DNA from 3 places in the Nostoc sp. DedQUE12b genome. Region 2 is predicted to be linked to each of the others. Evidence: riboswitches for the same ligand, from Rfam matches in the RefSeq annotation. Region 2 holds a riboswitch; each other region holds the start of a gene.
The links. A riboswitch is a leader RNA that binds a small molecule or an ion and turns the genes downstream of it on or off. The one in region 2 is predicted to bind cobalamin.
Positions count from the first base shown of each region.

Region 1: it holds a riboswitch for cobalamin, as region 2 does, so the genes downstream of both, RMY16_RS21730 (DUF1636 family protein) here and RMY16_RS16240 (hypothetical protein) in region 2, are expected to answer to the same signal.
Region 3: it holds a riboswitch for cobalamin, as region 2 does, so the genes downstream of both, RMY16_RS31105 (energy-coupling factor ABC transporter permease) here and RMY16_RS16240 (hypothetical protein) in region 2, are expected to answer to the same signal.

Region 1 is NZ_JAVRCI010000048.1:25,639-31,503, forward strand. It holds gene RMY16_RS21720 (PEP-CTERM sorting domain-containing protein) at 56-661, opposite strand; gene RMY16_RS21725 (cobalt-precorrin-6A reductase) at 739-1,497, opposite strand; gene RMY16_RS21730 (DUF1636 family protein) at 1,501-1,920, opposite strand; cobalamin riboswitch at 1,942-2,115, opposite strand; gene cobA (uroporphyrinogen-III C-methyltransferase) at 2,165-2,944, opposite strand; gene RMY16_RS21740 (sirohydrochlorin chelatase) at 2,941-3,666, opposite strand; gene RMY16_RS21745 (DUF4359 domain-containing protein) at 3,994-4,377, opposite strand; tRNA gene RMY16_RS21750 (tRNA-His) at 4,501-4,573, shown strand.
Region 2 is NZ_JAVRCI010000029.1:64,142-70,006, reverse strand. It holds gene RMY16_RS16270 (hypothetical protein) at 34-423, opposite strand; gene RMY16_RS16265 (hypothetical protein) at 626-1,090, opposite strand; gene RMY16_RS16260 (GTP-binding protein) at 1,074-1,574, opposite strand; gene RMY16_RS16255 (hypothetical protein) at 1,662-1,991, opposite strand; gene RMY16_RS16250 (FAD-dependent oxidoreductase) at 1,994-2,944, opposite strand; gene RMY16_RS16245 (methyltransferase domain-containing protein) at 2,952-4,007, opposite strand; gene RMY16_RS16240 (hypothetical protein) at 4,057-4,257, opposite strand; cobalamin riboswitch at 4,705-4,848, opposite strand; gene RMY16_RS16235 (ribonucleoside-diphosphate reductase subunit alpha) at 5,114-5,865, shown strand, end outside.
Region 3 is NZ_JAVRCI010000119.1:7,369-13,233, reverse strand. It holds gene RMY16_RS31125 (ABC transporter ATP-binding protein) at 1-983, shown strand, start outside; gene RMY16_RS31120 (ABC transporter ATP-binding protein) at 1,025-1,858, opposite strand; gene cbiQ (cobalt ECF transporter T component CbiQ) at 1,833-2,645, opposite strand; gene RMY16_RS31110 (energy-coupling factor ABC transporter substrate-binding protein) at 2,642-2,944, opposite strand; gene RMY16_RS31105 (energy-coupling factor ABC transporter permease) at 2,931-3,704, opposite strand; cobalamin riboswitch at 3,730-3,870, opposite strand; gene RMY16_RS33230 (PepSY domain-containing protein) at 4,039-4,176, shown strand; gene RMY16_RS31100 (hypothetical protein) at 4,180-4,332, shown strand; gene RMY16_RS31095 (hypothetical protein) at 4,468-4,971, opposite strand; gene dnaB (replicative DNA helicase) at 4,934-5,865, opposite strand, start outside.

The DNA of each region.
Region 1 (5,865 bases), on a different contig from region 2:
CAACGGAAAAATTAACTGATAACTGATAACTGATAACTGATAACTGTTGATGGTTTTAGGAAACTTTTTCGAGCTTCTTCTGAGTAAATTTGGATAAATTGTGGCGTTTGAGTAATGAAGGTGCGCCAACAAAAGTACCAAGAAAGAGCAGGCTAAGGATAGAAGTGGGTTCAGAAACAGTGACTATAGTTGCAGAAAAACTAATAGGTAACTCACTATCTTCCAATCCTAAATTTTCAAAACCTGGTATGATTGGCGGCGCAGAAAATACCTCTAAATAACCTGGTGTCGGCAAAAAACTCGCAAAAAATGGACTAGAATAGTTTCCTCCCGAAGTGGAATATCCAAAACCATCACCTGTTAACTGCTGAGTATTAAGACTAATTAAATTATCAACATTAAAAGGTTCGTTTCCTGGGATTGGAGTCCCGGCGGGTTGCAAACCAGTAATTGTTTCACCATTTCGCGTACCAGTAATTCCAGTAATCAAGTAAGAACCCAAATCGTTAGGGGTGTCATTAGTAGTGAAAGTACCATTTGCCACAATGCCAGTACCAGAATAATTCCAATTCCAACTTAAAGCAGAAGCTGCTGGCATTGTCCCAAAAACTAATCCAGATGTGGTGGCGAGGGCTATGGCAGATAGAGCTAGATTTTTCATGAAAGTCGTTACTGCGATCGTTCCCGTGTATTATACGGAAATTAGGAAAGATCGTATTATCAATCTTGGCTATTTACTTAGCAGCGATGCCTACGGCGGGCTACGCCTACGCATAACCATACCAAAGCAGCATCAACATTACTAACCTGCTCCCCTGGCGGTATCGCTGGACGATTTACCATCACAACCTTCACGCCTAGTTCTCGCGCGGCAATAATCTTGGGCTTTGTGGCATCGCCACCGCTATTTTTACTGACGATGGTATCAATGTTATTCTCAATCAGAATTTGTCTCTCATTATTGAGGGTAAAAGGCCCGCGATCGCACAATACCATCCCCGGCGGTACTAAAGCATCTTCGCTAGGAGGGTCAATCATCCGCATCAAAAACCAAATTTTCTCCAAATGAGCAAAAGCGGCCAGTTCTTGCCTACCAACTGTCAAAAATACTCGCTGTGCCTGATTTTGCAGGGTTGTTGCTGCGGCTGCAACACTATCAACTTCAATCCAGCGATCGCCACTTTCTTTTTCCCAAGGCGGACGGATTAACATCAGGCGGGGTACTCCAACTTCTGTTGCCGCATCTGCCGCATTGAAAGAAATTTGAGTCGCAAAAGGATGGGTTGCATCAATTAATAAGTCGATTTGCATGACTCGCAGATAGCTAGCCAATCCAGCCACACCACCGAAGCCTCCAACCCGCAAATCGCCCAACGGTACTGACGGTTCACGGGTGCGTCCAGCTAGAGAGGTGATTACTTCTAATCCTTGGATAGCCGTAACTTTGGCAGCTAGTTCTGCTGCATCACTCGTCCCACCCAAAATCAAAACGCGCATCATTTAGATAGATAACGGTGGAATCTTTGCTAAAATCCCCTTTTTCATTGCTTCTGGACGCTCTGACCAAGGCAGTAAACCATCTGCTTTAGCATAGTATTGGCTAGCACATTCCAGTACCGCAGAGGCACTACCATCAACGGCTAAATCACCAAATAAATATGTTAATTTGCCTTTGGCACTAAAGGCGATTACACAAGAACGATTACAAGCACTCATGCATTCAACTTCCTGAATTGGGAATTGTTCTCGTAAATCCCAATCTTGTGCCAGCTGCTGAAGTTGGTGTAAAAGTTTTTCACCACCACTTTCACCTAAGCGTTTTCCATTTTGCCAAACACTGGCACAGGTTTTGCAAACAAATAAAGTATGTTCAGCAACACCCAATGGACTAGTTGGGGAAATATTTGCAGTCGTAGTCATCTGTACCTCGCAGATATGTGAAACTAATAAATCGATTTCGGCGGGCATCCTGACTCACTCAATTTGAGATTTTCGATTTAGTTCTTTAATCTCAAATTGGGTTCACAGTTGCGGGACAGCGCCGGATTTGCACCGAACTTTCCCCGTTACCTCTGGTGGCTGACTCCCACCAGAACCGAATAACCTTATCGATCATACACTAGGGTTATCGGAGAATACGAAACAACAAGCTTTGCGCCAACTATCAAACTGGACGACAACCAGATAAAATACTGTGCATATTCACTACTTGTCCAATAACTGCGATCGCAGGCGCACTAAATCCACTTTCCTCTACCTGTTTGACAATTGTTTCCAATGTTCCAATTAATTCTTCTTGTTCTGGGCGCGTACCCCAGCGCACCAAAGCAATCGGCGTTTCTAAATTAAACCCAGCAGTACTTAATTCTTCCACAATATAAGACAGATTGTGAATTCCCATATAAATTACAATGGTTTCGGAACCGTGAGCGATCGCACTCCAATTCACTTGCGGTCTATACTTACCCGCTGCTTCATGGCCAGTTACAAATGTCACTGACGAACTATATAGCCGATGCGTCAAAGGAATACCTGAGTATGCTGCTGCTGCAATTCCCGAAGTGATACCCGGCACAACTTCCGTTGATATTCCCACTTGAACTAATTCTTCCATCTCTTCGCCACCGCGACCAAAAATAAAGGGATCGCCGCCCTTGAGCCGCACTACAATTGCATGATCCTGTGCTTTTTCAATCAACAATTGAGTTGTTTCTGACTGCAACAACGAATGTCTCCCCGCACGTTTACCAGCATTAATTTGCTCGGCTTGGGGATTAATCATTGCCAGAATTGCCGGACTCACCAAAGCATCATAGATGACTACATCTGCACATTCCAACAAACCTTTCGCTTTCAGGGTAATTAATCCTGGATCTCCTGGCCCCGCACCTACTAAATAAACCTTTCCCAAATACTTGTTCTCCTGTTTTTCTGTGCGGTTCATCTCTGTGTTAAATCCCAAATTAGCTCGGCTAATTCTGCACTTGCTCCCAGTGGCTTGGCCAGTTGGAAATTCACCGCAGAAAATTGTAATTTTAGCTCCTCTATTGAGGTGGCGATCGCATCGGTTATTCCACCAGCGAATAAAAAGTATGGCAAGATTGCAATTTCCCGATAACCAGCAGTTACCAACTCTTTCACCCGTGATTCTAAACTAGGAGGCCCAGCCCAATAAGCAGCTACTGCTCCCAAACTCGCCGCCATTGCTTCCACAGTTTTTTGCGAACCTGGGCGACGGCTACCATGAGCTAAGAGAATCCATGCTTCTGCTTTGATAGCAGCTATTTGCTTTGCCAGCAATTTCTCTAAATTGGGGTGAGAGCCTAAATATGGTTGCAACTCAATGATGATATCTTGACCAACAGCCTGTTGTGCAAGTGCTACTTCGGCAGGAATATCTGTCATCACATGCACTCCCGGCAGTAGAAATAGCGGTACAATTTTCAGGCAATTTTCATTTGGAGACAGTAAGTAATCGCCAAAAGCGCTTTTAGCAAATTGTTGAATCTGCTCGTGTAAAGGCTGAGGACTCATTTCTAAAGCAGCGATGCCAACCAAATGTTCGCTTGACAATTTCTGACATACCAGCCTAGCTAGTTGCTGCATAGCAATTTCTGGGCGGCGATCGCGACTTCCGTGAGATAATAGCAGATAGGCAGATGACATCGGCAAAGCTTGAACTTTCAGTTACTATATCTTACTTAAGATTTAGCCGGGGTTGATAACTACTCTGGTAATTATTGAAACTATTATCAATTACTAAACAGAAGTATTCTTAATCATTTTTACAGCGAAATTCAAGTTGTAAAGTACACAACTACTCGTTTCAAAACTAAGTAGAAAGCCTATTTTTCTTCTGTTAGCGTAGCGAGGCGTAGCCCATTCTGACCCTTCTCCACGAGACGCTCCGCGTAGCTTGCTTCCCCGGAGGGGTACGACAGGCTCAGGGCATCGCTCTTGAATTCTGCTGATATTCTTCTCTTGCTGCTTACCTTATTGTTCTTCAGCAGTGTAAGTATAAAATTGATTAAAAGCTCCTACCGTTTCAAACTTGTATGAAGGTATCCAGGAGTTTATTTTCAAATCCGTATGGTAAACACTAAAAATAACGTAATTTTGTCTTTCTGTAGTTTTGGCAATGATTTCTTGGATTTGCGGGCTAGCCGAGTCAACCAATTTATCGCAATTAAAACGGATTAAATTTTCTATAATGTTAGTAGTTTTTTTACATACATCGGTTTTTAAGTATTTTGTCAGGCGTTGAACTGCATATTCTTCATATTCAGCTTGACCGGGATTGGTTTTCGCCATTGTCACACCCAAGGCGGCGAGGCCTACTGCTGCTCCAGTATACGCGATGATGGTCAATGGTTTCATATTTGCCAAGTAAAATTCATTGTAATTGTTAGATTCCAGAGACTCTAAATCAACTAAGTCCGTTCCTAGAACAAAACTCTTGATCGATTGCTAAATTATTGCTATAATTCAAATTGTTGAATGGCGAGCGTAGCCAAGTGGTTAAGGCAGTGGTTTGTGGTACCACCATTCGTGGGTTCGATTCCCATCGTTCGCCCTACATAATTTCATATTCATAATTTCATATTAATATCTACACTCCTGTAGAAGGTAGGTCAAATGGTGTAAATCCTTGTAATCATAATTTTAACAAGGATAAAGATATACGATCTGTAGCTTTATAGACTTACAGAGTGGCGATCGCAATCCTAAAGCCGTGACCAAGTTCATCCTTGATAGTCTCTGTATTCTCAGATGGACATTAACATCTAAGAAACAACACGGCAAGATCCAGGATTCTGCGATGAACTATGAAGTTTGCTCGGTGCATTCGCTGTGAGTTCCAACTCACCTTTGGCATTTATCAGCCACCCTGTAGCTTCTACAATGGGTTTTGGCGTAGCAGTAGTAGTGTTTGATGGTAACAGGTAGACTCTTGATTCTCAGGAATTGTATTCTCTGGCTCAAATGAACCTATGGTAAGGAACAGAGAACATTTTTACGTCCACTGACTTTCTTTGACCGCAGCCATCGCCTGCGTCTAACTCCCTCATCATAATGATTATCATTACTGAAGAAAAGCAATATTTACTTTACTCAAAGGTATCTCTGATCAGGTTATCGCTGAATTCGGCTCAAATCCTGGCTCGTCAATATTTAGATGCGTTTGCCGTGCTAAGTAGGTTGGCACAATTAAACCGAACTATACAAAGTTTTGTATGGGTAAAGGGTAAAGGTTTTTCCCTTTTACCCTTCTTAATTTAGTTGTGTTTTTTAGCACCTACTTACTTACCCCATCCAGTTGCGCACTTATAAATAAAGTTGATTTACTTGGTAATTGAGTTAATCTCTGCATAATCCACCCTCAGATAGATGAGTGAATTAGAATATCATTTTATTACAAAGATAAGGCATAAATATTGAAAAATTTTTCATGATTTGCTGTCAAACTTATATCATGTTCGACTGATTACTTAAGAATAAAATATCTCTATGTTCATGTTGGGTTTCACTATTGTTAAACACAACATAAATATGGATAAAATATTGGGTTTTGTTTTTCAAAAGTTGCTTGCTTGTCGGGAAACCCCCAGATGTTCGCGGTAGCATTCCTTAAGAGTTGCTGTGCCATTGGTGTACCCTTACAGGGAAGCAAGCTACGTGTAGCGTCTCCCTTTGGGAGAAGAGAAGGTTTTACCCTGCACTATCGCCCTTGCTAGCTCCCCAAAGTACAGATATTATAAACATTCAATTAACCTGATATTAGTTGTATATTAACAGCGCAGATAAAAATGAACTCTGCCAGCACCTATTCAAGGTTGGTTTATGGTAGCAATTTTGAAGATTTAT
Region 2 (5,865 bases):
TTTCCCAAGATGAAAAACTTAGGAAAATAGATTCTACGGGAGGCTATTCCGCAAGCGGCGTAAACAATTTATCGATGCAGCACAATCACAACCAAACATAGCTACAGCAGCATCACTTTCTGCATCTGTAACCCCAAGCAGAGCCTTTTCACTGTCATCAGCAGTAACATCAATCTCTGCTACGCCTTTTTGCAAATGAGATAATTGTTCAGCGTGAGCGCAGAAAAATTTACCGAGTTTCGGATGTCTGACACAAGCTCTTTGGTCTGATGCTGATACTGGGGTAGTAGCAGCATCAGGACGGTCTACTGGTTGGGGATTTACTGGTTCACCAGCTGTGGTCACTTTATTGGTCATGACCAATGAAGCTAGAGACATCAAAGCTGCGGATTTAGTTGTTAAATTTGTCAGAAATTTATTCATGCAATTGTCCTAGAAGTAGGTTGGCAATTAAAGTTAATTTTCTCTCGGCTTAGTAGGGGAATGCGGAATTTTTTACCTTGTATTTCTTCTATTAAGTTGATACCCAAACAGGAGATTTTTCCTGTTTTTATATATTTAATAACTACTTGGCAGAGAGATAGCAATCGATTATACTCCTACTTTTAAAATTACTGTGTATTTTCTAGGGCATTAGGCTTGGTTGAAATTCTGACCAACGCTTGTAAACTTGTGCATAGCAATCGGGTGGAGTAATTTTTAGTTTGTGTAGAAAATTAACTTCAATCTGATGTTCAGCCTTTAGCACCAAAAGAATGTCTTGATAGGGATTGTATGTTGCAACTGAGGGTAAAATTGATGAAATCATAGATGAACACATTGATTGTGATATAAATCCGCCATCCTGAAACGAACGCAAGTAAAACTCAATCAGATTGGAAGGGAGAAATTGCAGGGTGAAGGGAACTATATCAAGACTTGTAATTGTCGAGTGAGTAACTTTAGTATCGACATCACAAATAACAACTCCCCGCCCAAATGACTGAAATCCCTTCCATCCTGTGTAACCAATTACTAATATATTGTTATGGATAAAGTTGTTTTGCCAGTAGCCGAAATTTCCTTGCCACAAACTATTGGATGGTCGCATTGACTTCCTCCCCCAATACCAATGATTCAATGCGAACTCGATCTAGTTCCCGACCAATTAACACTAATCGCGTTTGACGGAGTTCGCTGTTTTGCCAAGTCCGGTCGTAAAAGTAATCAAATCGATTACCGACACCCTGTAATACTAAACGCATGGCTTTATTCGGAACTGCTACAAATCCCTTAATTCGATAAATTTCTTGCTGTTGCACCAATGTTTGTAAGCGTTTAACCAAGACAGACGGTTCAAATGCTTGGTCTAGTAGTAGTTGCACTGCATTAATGCCGTCATCATGTTCGTGGTCTTCTTCATCATCACAAACTCGACATGAGCGCAATAGTTCGCCATCAATTCCGATTTCACCAAATTCATTTACTAAAACAGCAATGCGTCGTCCTTCATTATTTTGCAGTAAGTGACGAATTAACGTCGTTTTGCCTGCGCCGAGAAATCCTGTAATGACTGTGACGGGTATTTTTTGCATATAAAATACGTTGTTTGTTGATTAAGGGAGCGATCGCAAGAAAGAAGTTGTAAGCGCAAATATCATGCAGTGTTGCCAGGTTAAAATTCAAATATTTATGTTCTGCAACACCGCCAAGGATGAGTGGTCAAGTTGTGGCTGGCGACCCCACAGCCCGGTCATCAGTCGCAGCAGTAGCCTTCGTGGGAAAGACCAGTAAATTATCAGCCGTAGTATTAGCCGCCGCAGTTTCACCATTGGTAGCCATTGATTAGAAAAGCTGCGGTTGAGAATATCGGTAAAGGCAAGCACCACCCAGTTTTCATAGCGTTGCCAGTGATCGTAGCGTTTTAGCACTGCCAGAGAACCCAGGTCTTGTTTGTGTTGTTGTGCCGTTTGCAGCACTTGGGCTAGGGCAGCCGCATCACGAATACCCATGTTTAGCCCCCCTGACCGCCCACCGGATGACAGCAGTGGGCAGCATCCCCCAGCAACGCCAAGCGTGGTTGGCAATAGCGACGGCTCTGCATCAATCGTGCCGGAAACACTAAGGGTTGGCTCAACAAAGTTAGTTTCCCCATTTGTTCGCCGTAGCGTCGTCGTAGTTCGGTCATAAACTGGTCGGGAGGCAGACCAATTATTGCTTGAGCCTCTGCGTGGGGGGCAATCCAGACAATTTGACAGCGACGATCGGGTAAGGGCAAAATTGCAAAAGGGCCGCTAGGCCAAAAACACTCGTAGCCGATATTCTGGTGCGGTCGCTCTGGAGCAACGAAAGCTGTGATACACGATTGCCAGTAAGCCCAGCCGTTAGTTTCGATGCCAGCAGAAGAGCGAATTTGCGAGTTGATGCCATCAGCAGCCACCACCAACTGCGATCGCAACCGTTGTTGACCCTGAGAATTCTCTAGCACCACCTCTGCGGTTTCGGCTCCATAGCGCACGTCAACCACTTGAGTCTCATACCAGCAGGTAATGTTGGCTGCTGTTGCCACTCGTTGCTGGAGTGCCGCCATCAGTACCCCATGCTCACCACAGTAGTAAACTGCTGCTTCTCCCAAATCCTTTGGGCAAAACTCGACTCGGTGAGGATAGTCTGCGTCCGACAGTAACACCCGTGAAAAATGGCTAATTTTTGGCGCAATTTGCGACCACAGCCCTAAATCACGAAAAATTTTGCTCGTCATTGGCGACAGGGCATAAGCTCGCGCTCGCTCTGTTGCTTGCTGCTGTTGTTGTGCTTCCACTACTAAAATTCGCAAACCTGACGATTGCAGTCCACAGGCTAGCGTCAAACCCGAAATACCGCCGCCGACAATAACTACATCGCAGTTCGCCAAATCCATCTTTGGCGATGGGGTAATTGCTGGGAACTCAAAATTAATCGTCATGCGATTGCTACCCAACTAAGCTTGAGGAAGTTCCCTTAACAAGGTTTCTATCCATCAATTCTGTACGTGAGTGCGATAGCGTTCGCGTAAGCGTCCGCTCTGCGGAAGCGCTGCTGCTTTCAGCAGAGCGCACAGCGCGGAACATTCCAAATCGGCACAGTCCTACACCAAACGCCAAACGCATCAGCAAAAACGTTGGCACTTCGCGCACAGACTTGATGAAACCAGACAGTCCAAAACGTAGGAATCCGCTTGGTCGAAGCACCCCTTGCCAGATAGAATCTAACCAAGAAGGAAGGGTTTCTTGCGTCCAGTCTGCCGTAATTACATCCCCTTCCACTAATCCTGTAGCTGCCAAAAGCTCAGAAAAGCCCTCAATGCTAGAAAAAGCTGGATGAGACCACTGATCTAGGAGTTGTCGCATCACTGGTTTCTCCCAGAAACTTAGCGGCTTTTGGCGGTCATCCCTCTGATTCCAGTCAGCTACAACCAAAACTCCACCAGGTTTCAGCACCCGCATTAATTCTCTGGCAAAAACAGCTTTATCAGGCATATGGGGGCCTGCTTCGATTGACCAGACTACATCAAAACTGGCATCTGGAAACGACAACGCCATCGCATCATCGACCGCAAACTGGGCGTTTAGCCCTTGGGGTGTTAGTTCCTGGGCGCGTTTCACCTGCTGTGGGCTGATCGTAATCCCTGTGACAGCAAACCCGTAGTCTTGCGCTAAAATCCGACTACTGCCCCCAATACCACAGCCAACATCTAAGACGGTAGTACCAGGAGGTAATCGATCTAAACCACCCCATTTAACCATTTCATGTACAAAGTCAGATTTAGCAGCCAAAAAATCCTTCCGTCGTGGCGGTGAACCGTAGTGACCGAGGTGAATGTGTTCTCCCCAGTAAAACTCTAGAATGCCGTCAGTAGTCCATTGATCGTAGGAATTAGCGACTGTGGCTGAGGATTGATACTTACGAGCAGTTAGGAAATAAACCGCAATTCCAATTAGTAAAACTAGAACAGAACCAATTACAAAATAAAGTAATAGAGTTGACATCGTTGTGAAAGCTTTTTATGTAGCTAACAGTTGATAGATTTTGGTGTGTTTATGGTTTATCCCGAATTAGACGAGCGATGGCAATGTTAATCTTCCTATACGTTGAACTTGCGATATTTTGCCAACCTCGAATCATTTCCCTGGGATTTAGAAAGGGTTTTTGCTTATCTTCTCTAAAACCCGTTTGTTTGACAAAAGGATGAACAGCAGTAGGAATCTTCCCAGCTCGGTGAAGATAAAATTTCGGCATGATGATTAACCGAGTAAGAATTTAACGAAAATACACAGAAGAAGTATATGCACACCATATACAGCACTCTCAAGTTAGTGCAATATCTCGTCGAAAATTGCTCAGATTTCTAAGTTCAAATAATTACCTGACTACTGACAAAGTAATTACTAATCGAAATTTAATATTAAAGCTTCGGCTTCGCTCAGCTTTAACGTCGAGCGGAGTCGAGACTTAATTATCTATTTCGTGGAAAGCCGCCATTTGTAGCGTTTTAATATGCGGTGCTTTCAAAATATCAGACCTGACCAAAGAACAGACAGGATACAAGCCCCTAAATTTGTTTATGGAGATTGGAATTTGGAATTTGGAATTTGGAATTTGGAATTCCCCGTTCGCGTAGCGTCTCCAAGAGTTGGGGTTGACGCTCATTATGTAATAAACCATCCGTGCCTCGCAGATGTAGAAAATTTACAAGTCAACTTCGGCGGGCATTCTGACTCACAAGGCAAACCTTGATTACAGCTGCGGGACAGCGCCGGATTTACACCGGACTTTCCCCCTTACGTCTGATGGCTGCTCCCCATCAAAACCGAGATTCCTTTGCATATTAACACAACTGTGATTTGCTTGCGTAAAAATCAATGGTCGATCTATACTGGCATTCGTCATGAATCGGGGCAAGTTTCATTCTTTACCAAAACTTGCTCTGGATTTTTATTGGACAATTCTTCTAACAATTTTTCAACCTCACAACTTGTTAGGATTGCCAGCGTTTGGTGACATAACGTTGACAATTTTTTGTGTTGCCAAACCTAGTTAACAATTCTTTTCCATTCTGGCAATTATTTTTCTCCAATTCATCAACTTATCCAGTATGCAAGCTCCATCCAAACTCTTTGAAGATTCCACAACGGATATCTATGTTGTTCGTCGTGATGGTTCGACGGCACCGTTAGAAATTAATAAAATTCGCACAGTAGTTAATTGGGCTTGTTGCGGACTTTCAGCAAATCCCATTGCCTTAGAAGCACATCTAACAACTCGATTGCGCCCCGGTATCACCACAGGAGAAATTCAAGATAATTTAATTCGCTGTGCCTTGGATTTGTGCAGTCCTGAAGAACCTGATTGGCGGTATGTCGCAGGGCGATTACATATTTGGAGTTTGTGGAAAGATACTCAAGTTAGTCGTGGCTATCAGTACGGTTACTATGCTCGGACTGTAAAAGCAAAAGTTCTCTTGGGAGAATACGATCGCCGCATCTTAATCTACACTCCACAAGAATTAGAAATTGCCAACACTTGGATCGATCCCGACTGGGATGCCGACTATGATTATGCAGGAGCAGTATTACTGACAAAGCGATATCTATTGGCTCAGGAGTTACCCCAAGAAGCATTTTTAACTTGTGCGCTCTTGATAGCCTCCGTAGAAACACAAGAGAATCGTTTAACTTGGGCGCGGAGATTTTATGAAGCGCTCGCCCGTCGTCAAATATCTTTAGCAACGCCGATTTTAGCGAACTTACGGATTCCCAATGGTTCTCTTGCTAGTTGTTTCATTACGGCAATGGACGACAATTTGGAAAGCATTTTTGGCAGTATTCATGATGCAGCGCGGATTTC
Region 3 (5,865 bases), on a different contig from region 2:
AAAATGTGCGGTGTGTTGCATCGGATATTTCTGTATCTTTGCAAGCGGGTGAACTGGTTTGTTTACTTGGCCCTAATGGTGCGGGTAAATCTACATTACTGCGATCGCTTGCTGGAATGCAACCCCCAATCGCAGGTGAAGTCAGACTTTTGGGAGATAATGTCTATAACTTAGCATCGCAGGATTTAGCCAAGCGGTTGAGTTTGGTTTTAACGGAAAAGGTTGATGTGGGAATGCTATCAGCCTATACTCTGGTGAGTTTGGGACGACATCCTTACACTGATTGGTGGGGAAATTTGACACCTGAAGATGAAGCGATAGTACATTGGGCGATAAAATCTGTGGGTGCATTACATTTGGCTTCACGTCAAGTTAGCGAACTCAGTGATGGTGAACGTCAAAAAATTATGATTGCACGTGCTTTGGCGCAGTCACCTCTTGTAATGTTACTTGATGAGCCTACAGCATTTCTCGATTTACCGCGACGCGTGGAGATTATGCAATTATTGCGTCATTTGGCGCGGGAAACTAATCAAGCAATTCTCCTTTCCACTCATGATTTAGATTTAGCTTTGCGTCTAGCGGATAAAGTTTGGCTATTAGCAAATAATGGAATTTTACACATTGGCGCACCAGAAGATTTGGTATTGAGTGGTGCATTTGCTGATACTTTCAAAAGTGAAGGTGTAGAGTTTGATATTGCTTCTGGTGAATTTAATCTCCATACATTCCATAAAGGAGAAATTAATTTGATAGGTGGTGAGGGAATTGCAGTAGTGTGGACTATTCGCGCTTTACAAAGAGTTGGGTTTAGGGTTAAACAAGGTAAAAGTTTCTCTGTTATTCAAGACTTTGCGCCAACACAAATCTCAGTTGAGGTTATATCGAATTCCGAACAATTTTTATGGCGAATTACAAAAAGCAAGACTGTATCTACTCATCACTCAATGTATGAATTGATTAAATTTTTGGATTGTTTATAGAAGCATTGTCTCTAATTTATTGACATTCTCTAACTGTAAAATTATGAAAAATTGCGAAATAACTCTAATATCCGTTGCTGTACTCGTTCTCTAACTACTCCTGATTCAGCAGATAACCCATCAAATAACATCTCATATATCAATGGTACGCCCAATTCTAACTCTGATAAAAGTGTGCGCTGGTTAAATACATCTTGGGGTTTGCCTTCTACTATCAGTCGCCCTTTATCCATAACAAAAACCCAATCTGCCCACCGATAGACTAAATCTAAATCATGAGTTGCCATTACTAAAGTAGTTCCATTTTGATGAATTTTTTTCAGAGTTGCTATCAAATTCAGAGTATGTTTGACATCTAAATAGGCGGTAGGCTCATCCAGCACTAACAGTTCTGGTTGTAGTACCATCACATCTGCTATGGAAACTCGCTTTTTTTGTCCTAAACTCAGATGATGTACTGGCCTTTCTGCTAAAGTAGTCAGTTCAAATTCAACTAATGCTTGCTCTACTCGGTCTTGAATTTCGGGTACTGGAAGACCCAAATTACACAAACCGTAAGATATATCTTCCTCAACAGTAGAAGCTACTAATTGTTGTTCTGGATCTTGAAATACTAATCCGACCTTCTGCCTTAATTTCCCAAGATAATTTCGGTTATAATTTAACGGTTCACCACGCCAACGTACAATACCAGAATCAGGTTTATATAAACCATTAGCTAGTAAGAACAGTGTCGTTTTACCACAACCATTTTGACCAATTAACGCACACCTTTTACCTGATGGAATCTTCAATGTTAGACCATTCAAAGCTGATTGTTGTGCGCCTGAATAAGTGTAATATATCTGCTCAAATTCGAGTAAATATTCCTGCATTTCGCCAAAAATCTAATCCTATTAATACTACACAACCGAAAATGGCTTCGATGATATACCGTAATTGAGGACGATAGCGGCGGGGATGCCAAACTCGAAATTCACTGATAAAACCCCGTGCTTCCAGTCCGAGAGAGAACTGATTATATCGTTGTAAGGTTCGCTGTAATAGTTGTCCGATTAGTATTGCTAAACTTTTCATGCTAATAGCAAGAGTGCGGTAGCCACCACGGGAATTTTGTGCTGTCCACAATTCACTAGCTGTGTTCAGCAGGATGAAAATAAACCGATACATTAGTAATAATAAATCGGTTAAAAGTACTGGAAATCGCAAGTAACGCAGAGTTTGTAATATTTCTGTGAAAGGGACAGTTAACATCAGAAAATATAAGCAAGAAACAGAGGCTAATGCTCTAGTTAAAATTCCCAATGCTTGGATACTGCCACTATGACTGATATAAATATAGAAGTGTCCGAGAGTTAGTCCATACCACGAATCTAATTTGACGCTTTGTAAATCAGGAATCGCAACTCCATTCACCATTAGGGCTGGTAAACTTGTCAAACAAAAAACTATGGTGAACATTAACAATCGAAAATAAACTCCAGCCGGAATTCTTGCATAAATAACTGTCCAAGTACTCATCCAAAGCGTGATCAAAATTTGCACTAGCGGATGGGTAGCAAGGGAAATAGCAAGGGTAGTAAATGCAAAAATCAGTTTGTGTTCCGGTGGCAATCTTCGCAGTCGATTAGTGTAAGCTAACGTATCTATTTGCAAGCTCATTCTTCACGTTTTTGTTGTTGGGAACGTCCTTTATATAACCCAATTGCATAACCAACTACTCCTGCACCCAAAGCTGCTTGTGAGGCAAATAATAAGCTTTCTATTTCTCCACTAGCGGGTTCAAAAAACGATTTAAACCAGGGTTTATATCCAGGTTGTATTTCCGTAATTGCTTTTTCGGCTTTGTCATCAGAACCAGCAAATTCACCACCGCGTACAAATATTAACGGTGCAACTGCTAAAGCTAATACAGCTACTACTAATAGCCAGTTACTCAACCCTTTTTTAGACTGATTCATTGCCACTTCCTCGTTTGATTAATTGCAATAGTTCCAATTCTTGAGGATTATAAGATTGCAGCCAATTCCACACCAATACAGTTAGCAATCCTTCACTAATTGCTAAGGGGACTTGAGTAATGGCGAAAATACCGGCGAACTTGGCAAATGAAGCGATAAACCCACCAACAGGTGCAGGAAAAGCTAGGGCAAGTTGGATAGAAGTGATAACGTAGGTGAGTAAATCTGCGATCGCAGCTGCTAGAAATATCGCAATTTTTTCTTTACCACCCAACTTGATTGTCAAATTATATATCCAGTAAGCTACAAATGGGCCGGCGATCGCCATCGAAAAAGCATTTGCCCCCAGCGTCGTCAAGCCACCATGCGCTAGTAATAAAGCTTGAAACAATAACACTAAACTACCCAAAACCGACATAGTAAGCGGTCCAAATAGCACCGCACCTAACCCTGTCCCCGTAGGATGAGAACAGCTACCTGTGACAGAAGGGATTTTTAACGCTGACAGCACGAAAGTGAAAGCACCAGCCAAGCCTAGTAGTAGTTTTAGCTGTGGGTTAGCTTGGGTAATGCGAGTCAGACTACGCAATCCTAATAGAAAAAACGGTAATGCCACAACCCACCAAAAAACTGCCCACTGCACTGGTAAAAAACCTTCCATAATATGCATGGCGTAGGCGGGTTTGGGTAAACCAACTACTAGATAAAAACTGATAACTCCCATCAGGGTTAGACTGACTAACGCCTGTTTTCTTTTCATAATCTGTACCTCGCAGATTTATGTAAACGAATTGATTCTAACCGGCGGGCATCCTGACTTACCTAATTTTGGTTTACAGTTGCGGGACAGCGCCGGATTTGCACCGGACTTTCCCTCTTGCGTCCGATGGCTGCTCCCCATCAGAACCGATTGGAGTAACTATATCACTATTACCAATTTTGAACAGCGATTTTTTATCAGGTATTCACAAAGCGTAGATTGCAGTGCAGAAATGACGTTAACAACTTCAGATGAGCGGACATTGACTGCCTTTTTTCACCCTTACACGGGAGAAATCTTAAGGGAGCGTGACGAAAATAATAATCTCTAGGCGATCGCTCGTAAGATTCACAGCGAACTGATAATGGGAAAAGTAGGGGATTACCTAGTAGAGCTTGCTGCCTGCTGGGGACTCGTGGTGCTTACGGGATTGTATTTGTGGTTGCGAGGCAACAAAGGAACCCTTTTATGAACATTGATTCCACGAGTATGGAGTCAGAATCAGCGATTATGGCGAGACTTGCACGCCGTTTCTGGATTTTATGGCGTGCTGCTAATTGGTTTTCTCTATAGTTACGACTTGCGCCAAAAGGTTATCCAAGCAATCGAGTTGGACGGGATATTGTAAACCTGTAGTAGACTTATCCAGAATTTACGATTTGCACAGCTTTTCTGAGGTAATGATTTTTCTATAATTTGAGTTGCAATACTGACAAAATATCTTTAACTGGGGCTTTATCTGCTTCTAGCTTCTCTATTTTCACTAATAGTCGTTTTGGAATATACTTGCACTTTTTAAGGAGGCGATCGCCATCTTTCCAAAACTCATAGTGATACCAAGCTTGGGGATAATCTTTGCCGTGAAGAGTAATGGTTTTCCACTAAATGGAGGCACAACACCCAGTAATGCCAAAATTTCTATAATTGGGCGCTTCTTGAACTCTGCTTCTTGAATAACCCCCAGTAAATGTTTGGGAATGTACTTGGTCTTCTTTGTACCTTTTTCCTGCCAATGATAGTAAGCTTGGGGGTAGTCCTTTCCACCCCTAGTAATGGTGCGCCAATGAATAGTGCCGTTACCCTCACCCCAATTTCTGCGCTTTTTACTAGGGTTGTCAATACTTGGGGATATCTCTATTTTTTCAAGCTTTTTACTAGGGCTATTATCAATACCCCCCAGTAAAAATTCCTCTAAATGAGGTGGATGGTTTCGACAGGAGTTTGAGGACTCAGATATTTTCGGAGCGCAAATTCTGGATAATTCCATAGGACTTGTCAAAAAACACCGTTGCTGTGCCTGTTTCACCGTGCCGTGCCTTAGCCATGATGAGCTTTAATATTCCTTGGTCTGTAGTGTCTGGGTTGTAGTACTCATCTCGGTAAGTGAGAATAATATTGTCTGCCACCATTTCTAAAATTCCCGATTGGCTAAGGTCGCTCATCATTGGGCGCTTATTCTGTCTGCCCTCAACTCCTCTAGAAATTTGAGAAAGTGCCAACACAGGAACTTCTATTTCCCCAGCCATTTTGTAAAGTCCCCGTGCCACGTCACCTAGTTCATAACTGCGGTTGCCCCCAGAATCCTCTGCCATCATTTGCAGGTAATCGACTACAACTAACCCTAGCTTTCCTTCTTTGGCCTTAATTTGACGGCATTCGGAAGCAATTCTAGAAACGGTAATACCTCTTGAGTCATTCATATAAAGCGGCAGTTCTGAAGCAATACCAACGATTTTGGCAATGCTTGTAAATTCCCAGTCTGCTAGGGGTTTATTACCTGAGCGATGTCTGCGGATGCGATCGCTTTTTAGTGGCGTTAACTCTAAATGCTTATAGGCGTTGCTAACACTAATTAAACTCCACAGCCTGTACTCCAATTGTTTCTTTGTCATCTCCAAGGAGAAGATGACCACAGGTAGCTCATGAAACAGTATCATTTGGAAAGCCAAAAACAAGGCGATCTGGGACTTTCCCATTGATGGCCTACCCGCAACTATGGTGAGTGTGCCGCTTTCAAATCCCACCATCAAATTATCGAGTTCATGAAGTCCTGTATGGTAAATGGGGTTTGCTGAATTTAAATCCTCGTAAGCAGCAACGTTAATCGTGCTGTTATGTTCAGTGTTTGAAGATAGGGTTTGATTAGATAATTGGAAAACTT